Sinorhizobium fredii USDA 257: one gene and its partner. The protein of the gene in region 1 interacts with the protein of each later gene in a pairwise test. Links are inferred from orthologs where the notes say so. Each region holds a gene or a part of one and is shown on either strand. Other genes may lie near its edges. The genes, in order: ligA and leuS.

Region 1 (7,166 bases):
TCTCAGCGCTGCCAAGGAAGATATGACACCGGATGCTCGCCCAGCTCTCGATCCGCGATATCGTCCTGATCGAACGGCTTGACCTCAGCTTCGACGCGGGGCTCTCGGTGCTGACCGGCGAAACCGGCGCGGGCAAATCCATTCTTCTCGACAGCCTGTCGCTGGCGCTTGGCGGCCGCGGTGACGGTTCGCTCGTGCGCCATGGCGAGGAGAGGGGGCAGGTGACTGCCGTCTTCGACGTCCCGCCCGGTCATGCGGCGCGGCTTCTGCTGCGCGAAAACGGCATCGACGATGACGGCGACCTGATCTTCCGCCGGGTGCAGTCGGCGGACGGCCGCACCAAGGCCTTCGTCAACGACCAGCCGGTGAGCGTGCAATTGATGCGCCAGGCCGGACAGGTGCTCGTCGAAATTCATGGCCAGCACGATGATCGGGCGCTTGTCGACATCGACGCGCACCGCGCGCTGCTTGATGCCTTCGGCGGGACCACCGAGGCGGCGCAAGAGGTCGGGACGCTTTATCGCGCCTGGCGAGACGCCGAGCGGGGGCTGAGGAAGCACCGCGAGCGCGTCGAGGCGGCAGCACGGGAGGCGGACTATCTGCGCTCCTCCGTCGAGGAACTGGAGGCGCTGGCGCCAAGGGATGGCGAGGAGGAGGAACTCGCCGAAAGCCGGGCACGCATGATGAAGGTCGAGCGTATCGCCGGCGACATCAGCGAAGCATCCGAATTCCTGAACGGCAACGCTTCGCCGGTGCCGCTGATCGCCTCCCTGGTGCGGCGCCTCGAACGCAAGAGCCACGAGGCGCCGGGCTTGCTGGAAGAGACCGTCGAGCTTCTGGACGGGGCGCTGAACCAGCTCTCCGACGCGCAGATGGCGGTGGAACGGGCGCTGCGCGACACGGAATTCGACCCGAAGGAACTGGAGCGCGTCGAGGAGCGGCTTTTCGCGCTGCGCGCCGCCAGCCGCAAATATTCGGTGCCCGTCACCGAACTGCCGGCGCTTGCCGTTAGGATGATCGCGGAGCTTGCGGATCTCGACGCCGGCGAGGAGAAACTGAAACAGCTCGAAGTGCAAGTGGCCGCCGCCAAAGCGGCCTTCGACGCGGCGGCACGCGCTGTTTCGGAAAAGCGCCACAACACGGCGACCGCGCTCTCGGCCGCCGTCATGGAAGAGCTGCCAGCATTGAAGCTCGAGCGCGCCCGTTTCATGGTCGAGGTCGCCAGCGATTCCAACTCGCCGTCGGCGGAGGGCATCGATGTCGTCGAGTTCCATGTTCAGACCAATCCCGGCACGCGGCCGGGGCCGATCATGAAGGTCGCTTCGGGCGGCGAGCTTTCGCGTTTCCTCCTGGCGCTGAAGGTGGCGCTCGCCGATCGCGGTTCGGCGCCGACGCTTGTTTTTGATGAAATCGACACCGGCGTCGGCGGCGCCGTTGCCGATGCCATCGGCCAGCGGCTGAAGCGGCTTTCGAAGACCGTTCAGGTGCTTTCCGTCACCCACGCACCCCAGGTTGCCGCGCGCGCCGCGACACATCTGCTGATCTCGAAGGGGCCGTCGGCGCAAAGGGCCGAAATGATCGCCACCCGCGTCGCCCGCATGGACGACGAGGCGCGCACCGAGGAAATCGCCCGCATGCTCGCCGGCGCCTCGATCACCGAGGAGGCGAGGGCGGCGGCAGCGCGGTTGCTGGCGGGCAACGGCTGACCGCAACCACCTTTCTTTCGCGCAGGTTTACTCTACGGCGCCGCGCGTCTTTCAGGCGCGCAAAGCTCGCCGTAGCACTTTGAATTGCTGGATGATTTTCTCCTCAAATTGATTCCGATTTGAGGAATCATGCAGTAAAAACGACTCGCAGATCCGGAGTCGCCATCCATGCTGAATGAGAAGAAGCCCGTCGAGCAACTGACCGAAGTCGAAGCAGCGGAGGAACTCACCTTCCTTGCGGCGGAACTTGCGCGCCACGATGCGCTGTATCACGGGCAGGATGCGCCGGAAATTTCGGACGCGGACTACGATGCGCTGAAGCGCCGCAATGACGCGATCGAGGCACACTTTCCGGCGCTGATTCGCGATGACAGCCCTTCGAGGAAGATCGGTGCGGCCCCGTCGCTGACCTTCAAGCCCGTCGTCCACGCCCGGGCGATGCTGTCGCTCGACAACACCTTTTCCGATGAGGACGCCCGCGATTTCGTCGCCGGCATTTACCGCTTCCTGGGCAAGCTGCCGGACCATTCCATTGCCTTTACGGCCGAGCCGAAGATCGATGGGCTTTCCATGTCGCTGCGCTACGAGAACCGGCGGCTGGTGACGGCGGCAACGCGCGGCGACGGTACGACGGGCGAGAACGTCACCGCCAATATCCGCACGATCCGGATGATCCCGCAGACATTGCCGGCCGATGCGCCCGATGTCGTCGAGGTCCGCGGCGAGATCTATATGGCGAAATCCGATTTTGCTGCGCTCAATGCGGAGATGGCGGCGCAGGCCAGGCCGCTCTATGTCAATCCGCGCAACACTGCGTCCGGGTCGCTGCGGCAGCTCGATGCCAAGGTGACGGCGAGCCGCAAGCTGCGCTTTTTCGCCTATGCCTGGGGGGAGATGTCGGCCATGCCGGCCGATACGCAGTTCGGCATGGTCGAGACGTTCAAAGCCTGGGGCTTCCCGGTCAATCCGCTGATGCAGCGAATATCCTCGGCCGACGAACTGCTCGAGCACTATCACCACATCGAGCGCGAGCGGCCGGATCTCGACTACGATATTGACGGCGTCGTCTACAAGGTCGACCGGCTCGATCTGCAGGCGCGCCTCGGTTTCCGCTCACGGAGCCCACGCTGGGCGACGGCGCACAAGTTCCCGGCCGAACAGGCCTTCACGCGGCTCAGGGGCATCGACATCCAGGTCGGCCGCACCGGTGCGTTGACTCCGGTTGCGCGGCTGGAGCCGATCACAGTGGGGGGAGTCGTCGTCACCAATGCGACGCTTCACAATGAGGACTATATCCGTGGCGTCGGCAACAGCGGCGAGCCGATCCGTGAGCGGCGCGATATCCGCATCGGCGACATGGTCATCGTCCAGCGGGCAGGGGACGTCATCCCGCAGATCGTCGACGTGGTGATGGACGAGCGGCCGGAGGCGGCGGAGCCCTACAGGTTCCCGACCACATGCCCGGTCTGCGGCAGCCATGCGGTGCGCGACATCAACGAGAAGACCGGAAAGGTGGACGCGGTGCGCCGCTGCACCGGCGGCTTCGTCTGCCGGGCCCAGGCCGTCGAGCACCTGAAGCATTTCGTCTCGCGCCACGCCTTCGACATCGAGGGGCTTGGATCGAAGCAGATCGAATTCTTCTTCGAAAGCGAGGATTCGGCGCTGTCGATCCGCACCGCGCCCGACATCTTCACGCTGGAGCGCCGGCAGGAGGCGTCGCTGGCCAAGCTCGAAAACATCGAGGGTTTCGGCAAGGTCAGCGTCAGGAAACTCTATGAGGCGATCAATGCCCGCCGCTCGATCGCGCTCCACCGCTTCATCTACGCGCTCGGCATTCGCCATGTCGGCGAGACGACGGCCAAACTGCTCGCGCGTTCCTATGGCAGCTATGAACATTTCGGCGCGGCGATGGTCGAGGCGGGGAGCCTCGTCGGCGACGCCTGGAACGAGCTCAATAGCATCGAGGGGATCGGCGAGGTCGTCGCCCGCGCCATCGTCGAATTCTACAAGGAGCCGCGCAATCTCAAGGTCGTCTCCGACCTGCTCGAAGAGGTGACGCCGGAAAGTGCCGAAACGCGAGTCACAACGGACAGCCCCGTCGCCGGCAAGACGGTGGTCTTCACCGGCTCGCTCGAAAAGATGACGCGCGACGAGGCCAAGGCGAAGGCGGAAAGCCTCGGCGCCAAGGTGGCGGGCTCGGTCTCGAAGAAGACCGATATCGTGGTGGCCGGCCCCGGCGCCGGCTCGAAGCTCGATAAGGCCCGCGAACTCGGCATCCAGACCATGGACGAGGACGAGTGGCTGGCGCTGATTGGTGGTTAACTCCGGGCTTTCAATTAGGTGTGGCAGCGCTCCATGGCGCAGACGCGCCGCTTGAGTACTATGCCCTCGGCTGGATCCAACTGTCCTCTGACGAAAATACTCGGCTGATCAGCCCTGTTGTTGCGCCGACATATCCATCCACATGAACTCCCAGACATGGCCGTCGGGATCCTGGAAGCTCACGCCGTACATTGATCCGTAGTCGATCGCCGGCTTCCACGGCTTGCCGCCGGCGGCGATCGCCTTGTCGAACATTTCGTCGCATTCGGCCCGGCTCCCGGCGGAAAGCGCGGTGATAACTTCCGTGGCCCTCGCCGTGTCGCTGATCTCACCGATGATGAAGTCGCGGAAGCGCGGCTCGGTCAGAAGCATGGCGAAGATGTTGTCGTCGATGACCATGCAGGCGGCCGAGTCATCCGAGAACTGCTCGTTGAAGGTGAAGCCGAGGGAGGAGAAGAATGCCCGGGAGGCTTTCAGGTCCTTGACCGGCAGATTGACGAAAATCATGCGCATGGGGTGCTCCTCGTGACTGATGTTGGTCTCTGCCGACAAGGACGAAACACGACCTCGCCGGCCGACAGGCGGAAGTGAGATCTAACTGGCGTCCCGGCACCGACTGTCAAGCATCGAGATCGGTCCGGCATCGGCGTGTAATTACGAAGCGAGGATAATATCCACTGCTCCAAGGCAGGCCGCCGGCAATCGACCTGCTGTCCCTCTCGGCGATCCCCCTTCGCACCATTTCCATTTGTGTTTTTGCGCTGCACAAGATAGACCTTGCAGCCAAAATTTGTGCAATTGCCTTTTCGCGGGGCTGGCCGCTCGCCATATCAGCGAAACGGGACGTTTCTTTCCCGTCCCGGCGGATTGGAGGGTCCGGAGATGAAGACCATAACCATCATCGCCGAGTTGCGCGCAGCCCTTGCAGAGCACCGGCGCGGCGGTAAATCGATCGGCCTTGTTCCCACCATGGGCTATCTTCATGTCGGCCACATGGAACTGGTGCGCCGCGCCCGCGATGAGAACGACGTGATCGTCGCCAGCATTTTTGTCAATCCGCTGCAGTTCGGCCCGAATGAGGATCTCGCCAAATATCCGCGCGATCTCGCCCGCGACGAGGCGATGCTGTCCGAAGGCGGCGTCGATTTTCTTTTCGCTCCGGGTGTTGCCGATATGTATCCGCATCCGATGGAAACCGTCGTCGACCTTCCGAAGCTCGGCTCCGAGCTGGAAGGCTCGGTGCGCCCCGGGCATTTCGCCGGCGTTGCGACGGTGGTCACCAAGCTCTTCAATATAGTCCAGCCGGATCGCGCCTATTTCGGCGAGAAGGATTTCCAGCAGCTCCAGATTATCCGCAGGATGGTCGAGGATCTCGCTCAGCCTGTTACCGTCATCGGCGTGCCGACCGTGCGCGAAGCCGACGGGCTCGCCTGTTCTTCACGCAACGTCTATCTCACTGCGGATCAGCGCCAGGCCGCCGCGATCGTGCCGAAGGCGCTGGACGAGGCCGAGCGGTTGATCGCCAGCGGCGTCACCGATCCGGCGGCTGTCGAGAAGGGCGTCACCGAATTCCTATCGAGCGAGCCGTTGGCGCGACCTGAGGTCGTGGCACTCCGCGATCCGCAATCGCTTGAGCCGGTCAGCGAGATCGGCGAAAAGCCGGTGCTGCTCCTGCTCTTCGTCCGCTTCGGCGCGACGAAGCTGCTCGACAATCGCGTCATCGCTCCGAAATCCGCCCGTTTTGCAAAGGTTGCCTGAGAATGAGCGTCCAGACCACGAAGCGGCGGCTCAGCCCCGCCAGTATCGAAGCCTTGAAGGGTGAACGGCCGATCGTCAGCCTCACCGCCTATACGACGCCGATCGCGCGGCTGCTCGACCCGCATGTGGATTTCCTGCTCGTCGGCGATTCGCTCGGCATGGTGCTCTACGGTCTCGACACGACCGTCGGCGTCACGCTGGACATGATGATCGCCCACGGCCAGGCGGTGATGCGCGGCTCTGAGCGCGCTTGCGTCGTCATCGACCTTCCGTTCGGATCCTATCAGGAATCGAAGGAGCAGGCCTTCCGCACTTCCGCACGCATCCTGAAGGAAACCGGTTGCAGCGCGGTCAAGCTCGAGGGCGGGGCAGAAATGGCTGAGACGGTCGATTTCCTCGTCAGCCGCGGCATTCCGGTGCTTGGCCATGTCGGGCTGATGCCGCAACTGGTCAACACCACAGGCGGCTATCGCTCCGTCGGACGCAACGAGAAGGAAGTGGCGAAGATCCGACGCGATGCCAAGGCGATCGACGACGCCGGCGCTTTTGCAATCGTGGTCGAGGGTACCGTGGAACCGGTCGCCCGCGAGATCACCGCGACCCTGCGTTGTCCGACCATTGGAATTGGCGCATCGCCGGCTTGCGACGGCCAAATCCTCGTCTCCGACGACATGCTTGGCATTTTCAACGATTTCAAGCCGCGCTTCGTCAAGCATTTCGCCGAGCTCGCTCCGGCGATCTCGAAGGCGGTGGAAGCCTATGCCAACGAGGTGAAGGCTCGCACCTTCCCGGGAATCGAGCATACGTTCCAGGTGAAGCGCTAGACCGGTCTTGAATGGCGACTGGGCAGCGGGTCATTCATGGCGCCAACGCGCCGTGGCTGGCTTCCCGTGACGAGCTCAGGAATGAGGGTGAGCGGGAGCTACGCCGCCTTTGGCGGTTCACGGTCCGGGGCGCGCCTGCTCTTCCAGCCATCATAAATTTCAATCACTGCATCAGCGCAATTGAATTGTCCCAGCCTGCCACAAGGCCTATCTGTCCCGCACAAGAGCTTTCGGGTGCGTTGGTCGCGCATCGTGCTCCGACGGGAGAGCATTTCATGGACAGAAACGAGTTCCGTCAGGGGCTTCGCGGCGGCTTCCCGATCATGGTGGCGGCATCGCCTTTCGGCGCTCTGTTCGGGGCGCTGGCCGTCGACAACGGTTTCACCATCGCCGATGCGGTGTTCATGAGCGCCATGGTCTATGCCGGCGCCAGCCAAATGGTCGGCATCGAGCTGTTCGGCAACAATGTCCAGCCCTGGTTAGTGGTGCTTTCGGTTTTCGCCGTCAATTTCCGCCACGTGCTCTATTCGGCTTCTATCGCCAGGCACATCCGCCA
Region 2 (7,321 bases), 1.4 Mb from region 1 along the record:
AGATCTGGCCAGTTCGATTCGCCAGCACGGCATCGTCCAGCCTGTCGTGGTTCGCACCATAGGTCATGAGCGTTACGAGATCATCGCCGGTGAGCGCCGCTGGCGGGCGGCGCAGCTTGCCGGCTTCACGGAAATACCGGTGATCGTGCGCGATGTGGACGATCGGACGGCCCTCGAGATCGCGATCGTTGAGAACGTCCAGCGTTCGGATCTCAATCCGCTGGAAGAGGCGCTTGGCTACGAGCAGCTGATCGCCGAACACGGCTATACGCAGAACGATCTCGGCGACATCATCGGCAAGAGCCGCAGCCATGTCGCCAACAGTTTGCGGCTTCTCAAATTGCCGGAACCGGTCCGCGACATGCTCTCCGACGGCAGCCTGTCGGCCGGCCATGCGCGCGCCCTCGTCCCGACCTCCGATCCGGTGGCGCTGGCACGCTCGATCGTCTCCAAGGGCCTGTCGGTGCGCGAAGCGGAGCGCATGGCCCAGAACGACATCAAGGCCCAGAACGATCCGAATTTCGCCAAGAGCCGGCAGCGCGATGAGAAGGATGCCGATACGCTGGCGCTGGAACGCACCCTGTCGGACAGCTTGGGGTTAGAGGTGACCGTCAGCCATAGGGCATCCGGAGGGCATCTGCGGATCGCCTATAAGACCCTCGATCAGCTCGAAGAGATTTGCCGGCTACTCGAGCGACGTTAGGGGCTGGGTTTCATAAGCTCCTTCCAAACCCCTCCCCAAAAGGGAGGGACTTGCGATGCCGCACTGCATCCGCCAAATCTCGGCGGTTTCGCGGGCTCCCACGTTGGAGTCATCTCGGCTGCACGGCTCCGATTTTTGCCTGCTGCACAAAATGCAGCGGTCGGAATGGGCTCGTGGTTGCGGGGTGCACTTACCGCCTCCCCGTTGTGGGCCCCTTATGGCAGGCCTTGGGGAGGGGAAAACCACAGGCGGATCCTAGTCGAGATCAGTGGCAACTAGCTGCTTCGAACACTCTCGCTCGGATTTATCGAGAGGCCCGCCAACGCTGTGGGAACACCGATCACCGCTTTGCCGACTGTATCGCGATCGCAAGGAGATTCTGCAGCACCATACTCTCTTCCAGGCTCTGTCGCGCGCGGCTCTGGTAAATTGTTGCCTGGAGCCGTCCCAGTTCACGCCGGATCGCCGGCGTGGTCCAGTGCTTGAGCGCCGCCTCGACAATCGGCTTGCGGCGGAAATGAAGGCCGCGGCCGAGGCTTGCAACCACCTGGCTCGCCGACTGGCGGCTTGTGTCCATCTCGGCGCGCATCGCATCCAGTTGCTGAAACTGCCTGAGGCAGCCCTGGAGCACCAGGAAGGGCGGCGTTTTCGAGGTGGTGATCTTCTTCATGGCGTGCAGCAGTGCATCGACGTCGCCCTGCAGCACCGCGTCCACCGCGTCGTCGACGGAAATGGCGCTGGCGTCGCCGACAATGGCGAGGACGTCCTCTTCGTCGACCATATCCTTGCCACGGCAATAGAGTGCGAGCTTCCGCACCTCGTTCCGCGAGGCCATGCGGTCGCCGCCGAGCGCTTCGAGTAGACGCTCGCGTGCCGCCGGGCTTATGCGCAGATCCGCCTCCGAAAGTTCCTTGTCGACGAGAGCATGCAGGCTGCGGGCGTCGTCGCTGTAGCAGGCGATGGAGGCGACGGCCCGCGACGATTCGCCAATCTTCCTGAGCGCCGCGCCCTTCTTGAGGTCGCCCGCCTCGATGATCAGCGTGCTCCCGGGCGGTGGCGTGTCGGCAAGAATCTGCAAGGCTTCGCCGATCGCCTTCTCGCTCGAGGCTCCGCGGATCCAGACGAGTTTATCGCCGCCGAAAAGCCCGATGGCATTGACTTCGTCGAGCACCCTGCCGGCGCCCTGCTGCAACTCCGTTGCATCAAGCTTGACGACGGCAAAGGGGTCATCGAGAGCGACGCCGCAGCGGCCGGCAAGCTGGGCGGCACGCTCGGAAACGAGGCCACGGTCGGGGCCGTAGAGCAGGAAAAGGCGGTAGTTCGACGCGCCTCGGTTGAGGAAGCTGTCGAATTCGTGCGATTTGACCTCGCTCATCCGAATACCGGCGTCAGCGGCCGAGAGCGGCGGCGATATCAGCCCCGATGAGTTCCGCCAGTTCCTTGGCGGCGCGATTCTCGGCGTCGCGAACGGCGCGAACCTTTGCGAATTCCTGTTCCGGGAAATCGGCGAGCGCGACCGCCGAGCGATAGCCCGCCTTCACCGTCTCGCCTGTTGCCGTCCTCGTCAGATTGTAGTCTGCCTTGACGACGATGCGGCCGGCGTTCGCCCGGTCCTCCGCATCGTCGTAAAGCACACCCATCGTCCGGTGCGAAACATTGAGGGCGAGATGATACTGCGGGTTGACCGGCTCGCCCTGGCCACCCGAGGCCAGGAAGATCAATGCATTGCGGACTTCCTGCTCGACGCGATCGTCCGCTTCCGCGATCTCGATGGAGGCAAGCGCCACAGAGGTCGCACCGGTCGGACCGTCGGAATAGAGCGGACGGACCTGGCAGCCGGCCAGCGCCGTCAGCAGTAACGTGCCGGCAAGCACGCCCAGGAACCGGAGACGAAGGCCAGCTTTCTCAGACGACGACATTGACGATCCTTTGCGGCACGACAATAATTTTCTTCGGGCTGCCGCCGTTGAGCGCCGCTTTTACGGCGTCAAGTGCGAGGACGGCGCTTTCGATCGCACTCTGATCTGCGTCGCGCGCGATTGTCAAATCGGCGCGTTTCTTGCCGTTGATCTGCACCGGCAAGGTGATTTCGTTCTCGACGACGAGCGCCGGGTCGAAGGCCGGCCATGATCTCTCGGCGATCAGCCCCGCGCCGCCGATCTCGCGCCAGCACTCTTCGGCGAGATGCGGCATCATCGGCGCGATCAGGTCGATCAGGATCGTCGTGGCGTCCTTGACAGCGGCGGTGACGGCCGGGTCGGCCTTGCCCGCGGCAACCTGCGCGAGCGGCGCGGCCAGCACGTTGACGAGCTCATAAATCCGCGCCACGGCCTTGTTGAAGGCAAGTTTGTCGTAGTCAGCCTCGACTGCGCGCAGAGTGCGATGGGCGGCCTGCGATATCGCCATGCCCTCGCCTTCCTTAGCCGGCGAGGCATTTACGCCGCGCAGGTTTTCGGCAGCCTCGCCGACTAGGCGCCAGACGCGCTGGACGAAGCGGTGGGCGCCCTCGACGCCCGCCTCGGACCAGATCACGTCGCGGTCCGGCGGCGAATCGGAGAGCACGAAGAAGCGTGCCGTGTCGGCGCCATAGGAGCCGATGATGTCGTCCGGATCGACGACGTTCTTCCTGGACTTCGACATCTTCTCGATCGAGCCGATGGCGATTTCCTCGCCGGTTTCGACGAGCAGCGCGCGGCGGCGGCCGTCGATCTCTTCGATGCGGACTTCCGCGGGCGTGATCCATTCGCGCTGCGCGCCTTCGCCGCGGCTATAGGTCTCGTGCACCACCATGCCCTGCGTGAACAGCCCCTTGAAGGGCTCGTCCAGTGCCACGTGGCCGGTCGCCTTCATCGCCCGGGTGAAGAAGCGCGAATAAAGCAGATGCAGGATCGCGTGCTCGATGCCGCCGATATACTGATCTACCGGGAGCCAGTGATTGGCAACCTTCGGATCGGTCGGATTGTCCTCCCAGGGCGCCGTGAAACGCGTGAAATACCAGGAGGAATCGACGAAGGTATCCATCGTGTCGGTTTCCCGGCGCGCGTCCTTGCCGCATTCGGGGCAGGCCACATGCCGCCACGTCGGGTGCCGGTCGAGCGGGTTGCCGGGCTTGTCGAAGGTGACGTCCGGCGGCAGGACCACGGGCAGATCGGTCTTCGGCACCGGAACGACGCCGCAATCCTCGCAATGGATGACCGGGATCGGGCAACCCCAATAACGCTGCCTGGAGATTCCCCAGTCGCGCAGGCGGAAATTCACCTTGCGTTCGGCGCGCGGGGCGCCGTTCAGCGTCTCCTTCTCGAGCTTCGAGGCGACGGCCTCGAAGGCCTCTTCCGTGGGAAGCCCGTCGAGGAAGCGCGAGTTGATCATGACCCCGTCGCCGACATAGGCCTCGTCCTCGATCGTGAAGCTTGCCGGATCGGCATCCTTCGGCATCACGACGGGCACGACCGGCAGGTCGTATTTGCGGGCGAAATCAAGGTCACGCTGGTCGCCGGAGGGGCAGCCGAAAATCGCGCCCGTGCCGTAGTCCATCAGCACGAAATTGGCGACATAGACGGGCAGCTCCCAATCCGGGTCGAACGGATGCCTGGCGCGGATGCCGGTATCCACCCCCTTCTTCTCGGCCGTCTCGAGGGCGGCGAGCGATGTTCCGGCGCGCCGGCATTCCTCACAGAAGGCGTCGATCGCCGCATTGTTGGCAGCGGCTTCCCTGGCGAGCGGATGGTCGGCGGAGATCGCCAGGAACGAGGCGCCGAACAGCGTGTCGGGACGCGTGGTATAGACGGTCAGCTCCCTGCTGTCGCCGGGAACCGTCGCCGGATCAAGTTCCCACCGCAGAGCCAAGCCCTCGGAGCGGCCAATCCAGTTTTTCTGCATCAGCCGCACCTTTTCCGGCCACTGATCCAGACCATCGAGCGCGTCGAGCAGATCCTGACTGAAATCGGTGATGCGGAAGAACCATTGCGTCAGCTCGCGCTGTTCGACCAGCGCTCCCGAGCGCCAGCCACGGCCGTCGATTACCTGTTCGTTGGCGAGCACGGTGTTGTCGACCGGGTCCCAATTGACCTTCGATTGCCTGCGGTAGACCAGGCCCTTTTCCAGGAAATCGAGGAAGAGATGCTGCTGGCGCTGATAATAGGCCGGATCACAGGTGGCGAATTCGCGGCTCCAATCGAGCGACAGGCCCATGACCTTGAGCTGCGCCTTCATCGAGGCGATGTTCTGGTAGGTCCAGCTGGCCGGATGCACGCCGCGTTCCATGGCGGCGTTCTCGGCCGGCATGCCGAAGGCATCCCAGCCCATCGGATGCAGCACGTTGAAGCCGCGGGCGCGCTTGTAACGGGCTACGACGTCGCCCATCGTATAGTTGCGCACGTGGCCCATGTGGATCCGCCCGGACGGATAGGGGAACATCTCGAGCACGTAATATTTTTCACGTGGATCGTCGTTGCTGGTCTCGAAGACCTTGCCTGCGTCCCATTCCTGCTGCCAGCGCGGTTCGGCATCACGCGGATTATATCGTTCGGTAGCCATGTCTTTGTCGATGTTCCGGAAATTTTGCGGCGTCCAAAGCGCCCTCGTAATAGCTGGCCTGACCTTCATCATGAAACCGCCGGACCGTCAAGTTTTCAGGGCCAGGACACGGCACTTTGGCCCATTCGGCGGCCATTACCGTCGCCGGGCTTGGCAAGTGTCGCAAGTTTCAATAATCCGCATGTGAGCCTCGACACCGCAAGGAGCGCAGAATGGACGTACAGCAACGATTGGGCGATGTCCTGAGCCGGATTCGCGCCAGCGAAAGGGCGGCGAAGCGGGCTGAAGGCGTCGTCACGCTCGTCGCCGTCTCGAAGACCTTCGACGCAGAGGCGATCCGACCGGTGATCGCTGCCGGCCAGCGGGTATTCGGTGAAAATCGCGTCCAGGAAGCACAAGGCAAGTGGCCGGAGCTCAAGCGCGAGACGCCCAATGTCGAACTGCACCTGATCGGCCCGCTGCAGTCCAACAAGGCGGCCGACGCCGTCGCGCTCTTCGATGTAATCGAAACGATCGATCGAGAGAAGATCGCCCGCGTCGTCGCCGCCGAGATGGAGCGGCAGGGCCGCAAGCCGCGGCTTTATGTGCAGGTCAATACCGGTCTCGAGCCGCAGAAGGCGGGCATAGCACCGGAGGCGACCGTCGCGTTCATCGATCTCTGCCGCCTGGAGCTTGGCCTCGATGTCGAGGGCCTGATGTGCATTCCCCCTCTCGATGAGAATCCGGGTCCGCATTTCGCCCTGCTTGCGAAACTCGCGGCCAAGTGCGGTCTCACCAAGATCTCCATGGGCATGTCCGGCGATTTCGAAACGGCCATCGCTTTCGGCGCCAGCAGCGTCCGGGTCGGCTCGGCGATCTTCGGCGCGCGCTGATTGGCAGAGCTTGGAGAGCGGCAGAGAGCCGCACTCGTCTCGATTCCGACCATTACCCTTTCGTCGGGCTTTCCCTTTGCCTCCACGGGCTTATCCTCCAGCACAGAGGAGTCGGGCCATCCGTCCGGAAGGTCAGTGGAGGAGAACGGAAATGGCAAGTCGCTATTCCGATGTGTATGCCGCATGGAAAGCCGATCCGCAGGGCTTCTGGTCCGAAGCCGCGGAGGCGATCGACTGGGTCGAAAGGCCGCGGCGGATCTTCGACGCCGAGCGTGGGCCTTACGGGCACTGGTTTCCGGATGGCGTCACCAACACCTGTTACAATTGCCTCGACCGCCATGTCGAGGCGGGCCGCGGTGAGCAGACGGCGTTCATCTACGATAGTCCCGTCACCGGCAGGACCGAAAAGATCACCTATGCGGCGCTGCTCGCCGACGTAAAGGCAATGGCGGCGGTCTATGGAAAGCTCGGTATCGACAAGGGCGACCGGATCATCATCTATATGCCGATGATCCCTGAAGCCGCGATCGCCATGCTGGCGGCGGCGCGGATCGGCGCGGTCCATTCGGTCGTCTTCGGCGGCTTTGCCGCCAATGAGCTCGCCGTCCGGATCGATGATTGCCAGGCCAGGCTCGTCGTTTCGGCAAGCTGCGGGCTGGAGCCCGGCCGCACCGTCGCCTACAAGCCGCTGCTCGATCAGGCGATCGAGATCGCCAGCAACAAGCCCGCCCACTGCCTCATCTTCCAGCGCGACATGCTGGCCGCCGAGATGGTGCCCGGTCGTGATCTCGATTTCGCCGATGCTCTGGCGGCTGCCAGGGAGGCCGGCGATGAAGCACCCTGTGCAGCGATCGCCTCCACCGATCCGCTCTATGTCCTTTACACCTCCGGAACCACCGGCCAGCCGAAGGGCGTCGTGCGCGACAATGGCGGCCACATGGTCGCGTTGAAATGGTCGATGGAGAATTTCTTCGGCGTCCGGCCTGGCGAGGTCTTCTGGGCGGCATCCGACATCGGTTGGGTCGTCGGGCACTCCTATATCGTCTACGGACCGCTCCTCAATGGCAGCACCTCGATCCTGTTCGAAGGCAAGCCGGTCGGGACCCCCGACCCGGGCACCTATTGGCGAATCATCGCCGAGCACGGCGTCGCCGTCATGTTCACCGCCCCGACAGCGCTGCGTGCGATCCGTAAGGAGGATCCGGAAGCC

Evidence for each region.
Region 2: the proteins of ligA (region 1) and leuS interact in binary tests that used the Escherichia coli proteins (3 or more experiments, as listed by UniProt). The link is inferred for Sinorhizobium fredii USDA 257 from one-to-one orthologs.

The regions. Positions count from the first base shown.
Region 1 is NC_018000.1:4,654,761-4,661,926, reverse strand. Bases 1,461-4,451 are described here. They hold ligA (NAD-dependent DNA ligase LigA), read left to right. Parts: upstream 1,461-1,874; coding sequence 1,875-4,028; downstream 4,029-4,451. Other genes in these bases: USDA257_RS21850 (VOC family protein), read right to left, coding at 4,137-4,451; recN (DNA repair protein RecN), read left to right, coding at 1,461-1,706. Outside these bases: more of recN, read left to right, coding at 33-1,460; more of USDA257_RS21850, read right to left, coding at 4,452-4,541; panC (pantoate--beta-alanine ligase), read left to right, coding at 4,911-5,786; panB (3-methyl-2-oxobutanoate hydroxymethyltransferase), read left to right, coding at 5,789-6,610; USDA257_RS21835 (AzlC family ABC transporter permease), read left to right, coding at 6,886-7,166. UniProt on the Escherichia coli protein: DNA ligase that catalyzes the formation of phosphodiester linkages between 5'-phosphoryl and 3'-hydroxyl groups in double-stranded DNA using NAD as a coenzyme and as the energy source for the reaction.
Region 2 is NC_018000.1:6,088,765-6,096,085, reverse strand. Bases 2,409-5,554 are described here. They hold leuS (leucine--tRNA ligase), read right to left. Parts: upstream 5,240-5,554; coding sequence 2,609-5,239; downstream 2,409-2,608. Other genes in these bases: USDA257_RS28530 (YggS family pyridoxal phosphate-dependent enzyme), read left to right, coding at 5,452-5,554; lptE (LPS assembly lipoprotein LptE), read right to left, coding at 2,409-2,622. Also shown: USDA257_RS28550 (ParB/RepB/Spo0J family partition protein), read left to right, coding at 1-703; holA (DNA polymerase III subunit delta), read right to left, coding at 1,044-2,078; more of lptE, read right to left, coding at 2,092-2,408; more of USDA257_RS28530, read left to right, coding at 5,555-6,111; USDA257_RS28525 (AMP-binding protein), read left to right, coding at 6,263-7,321.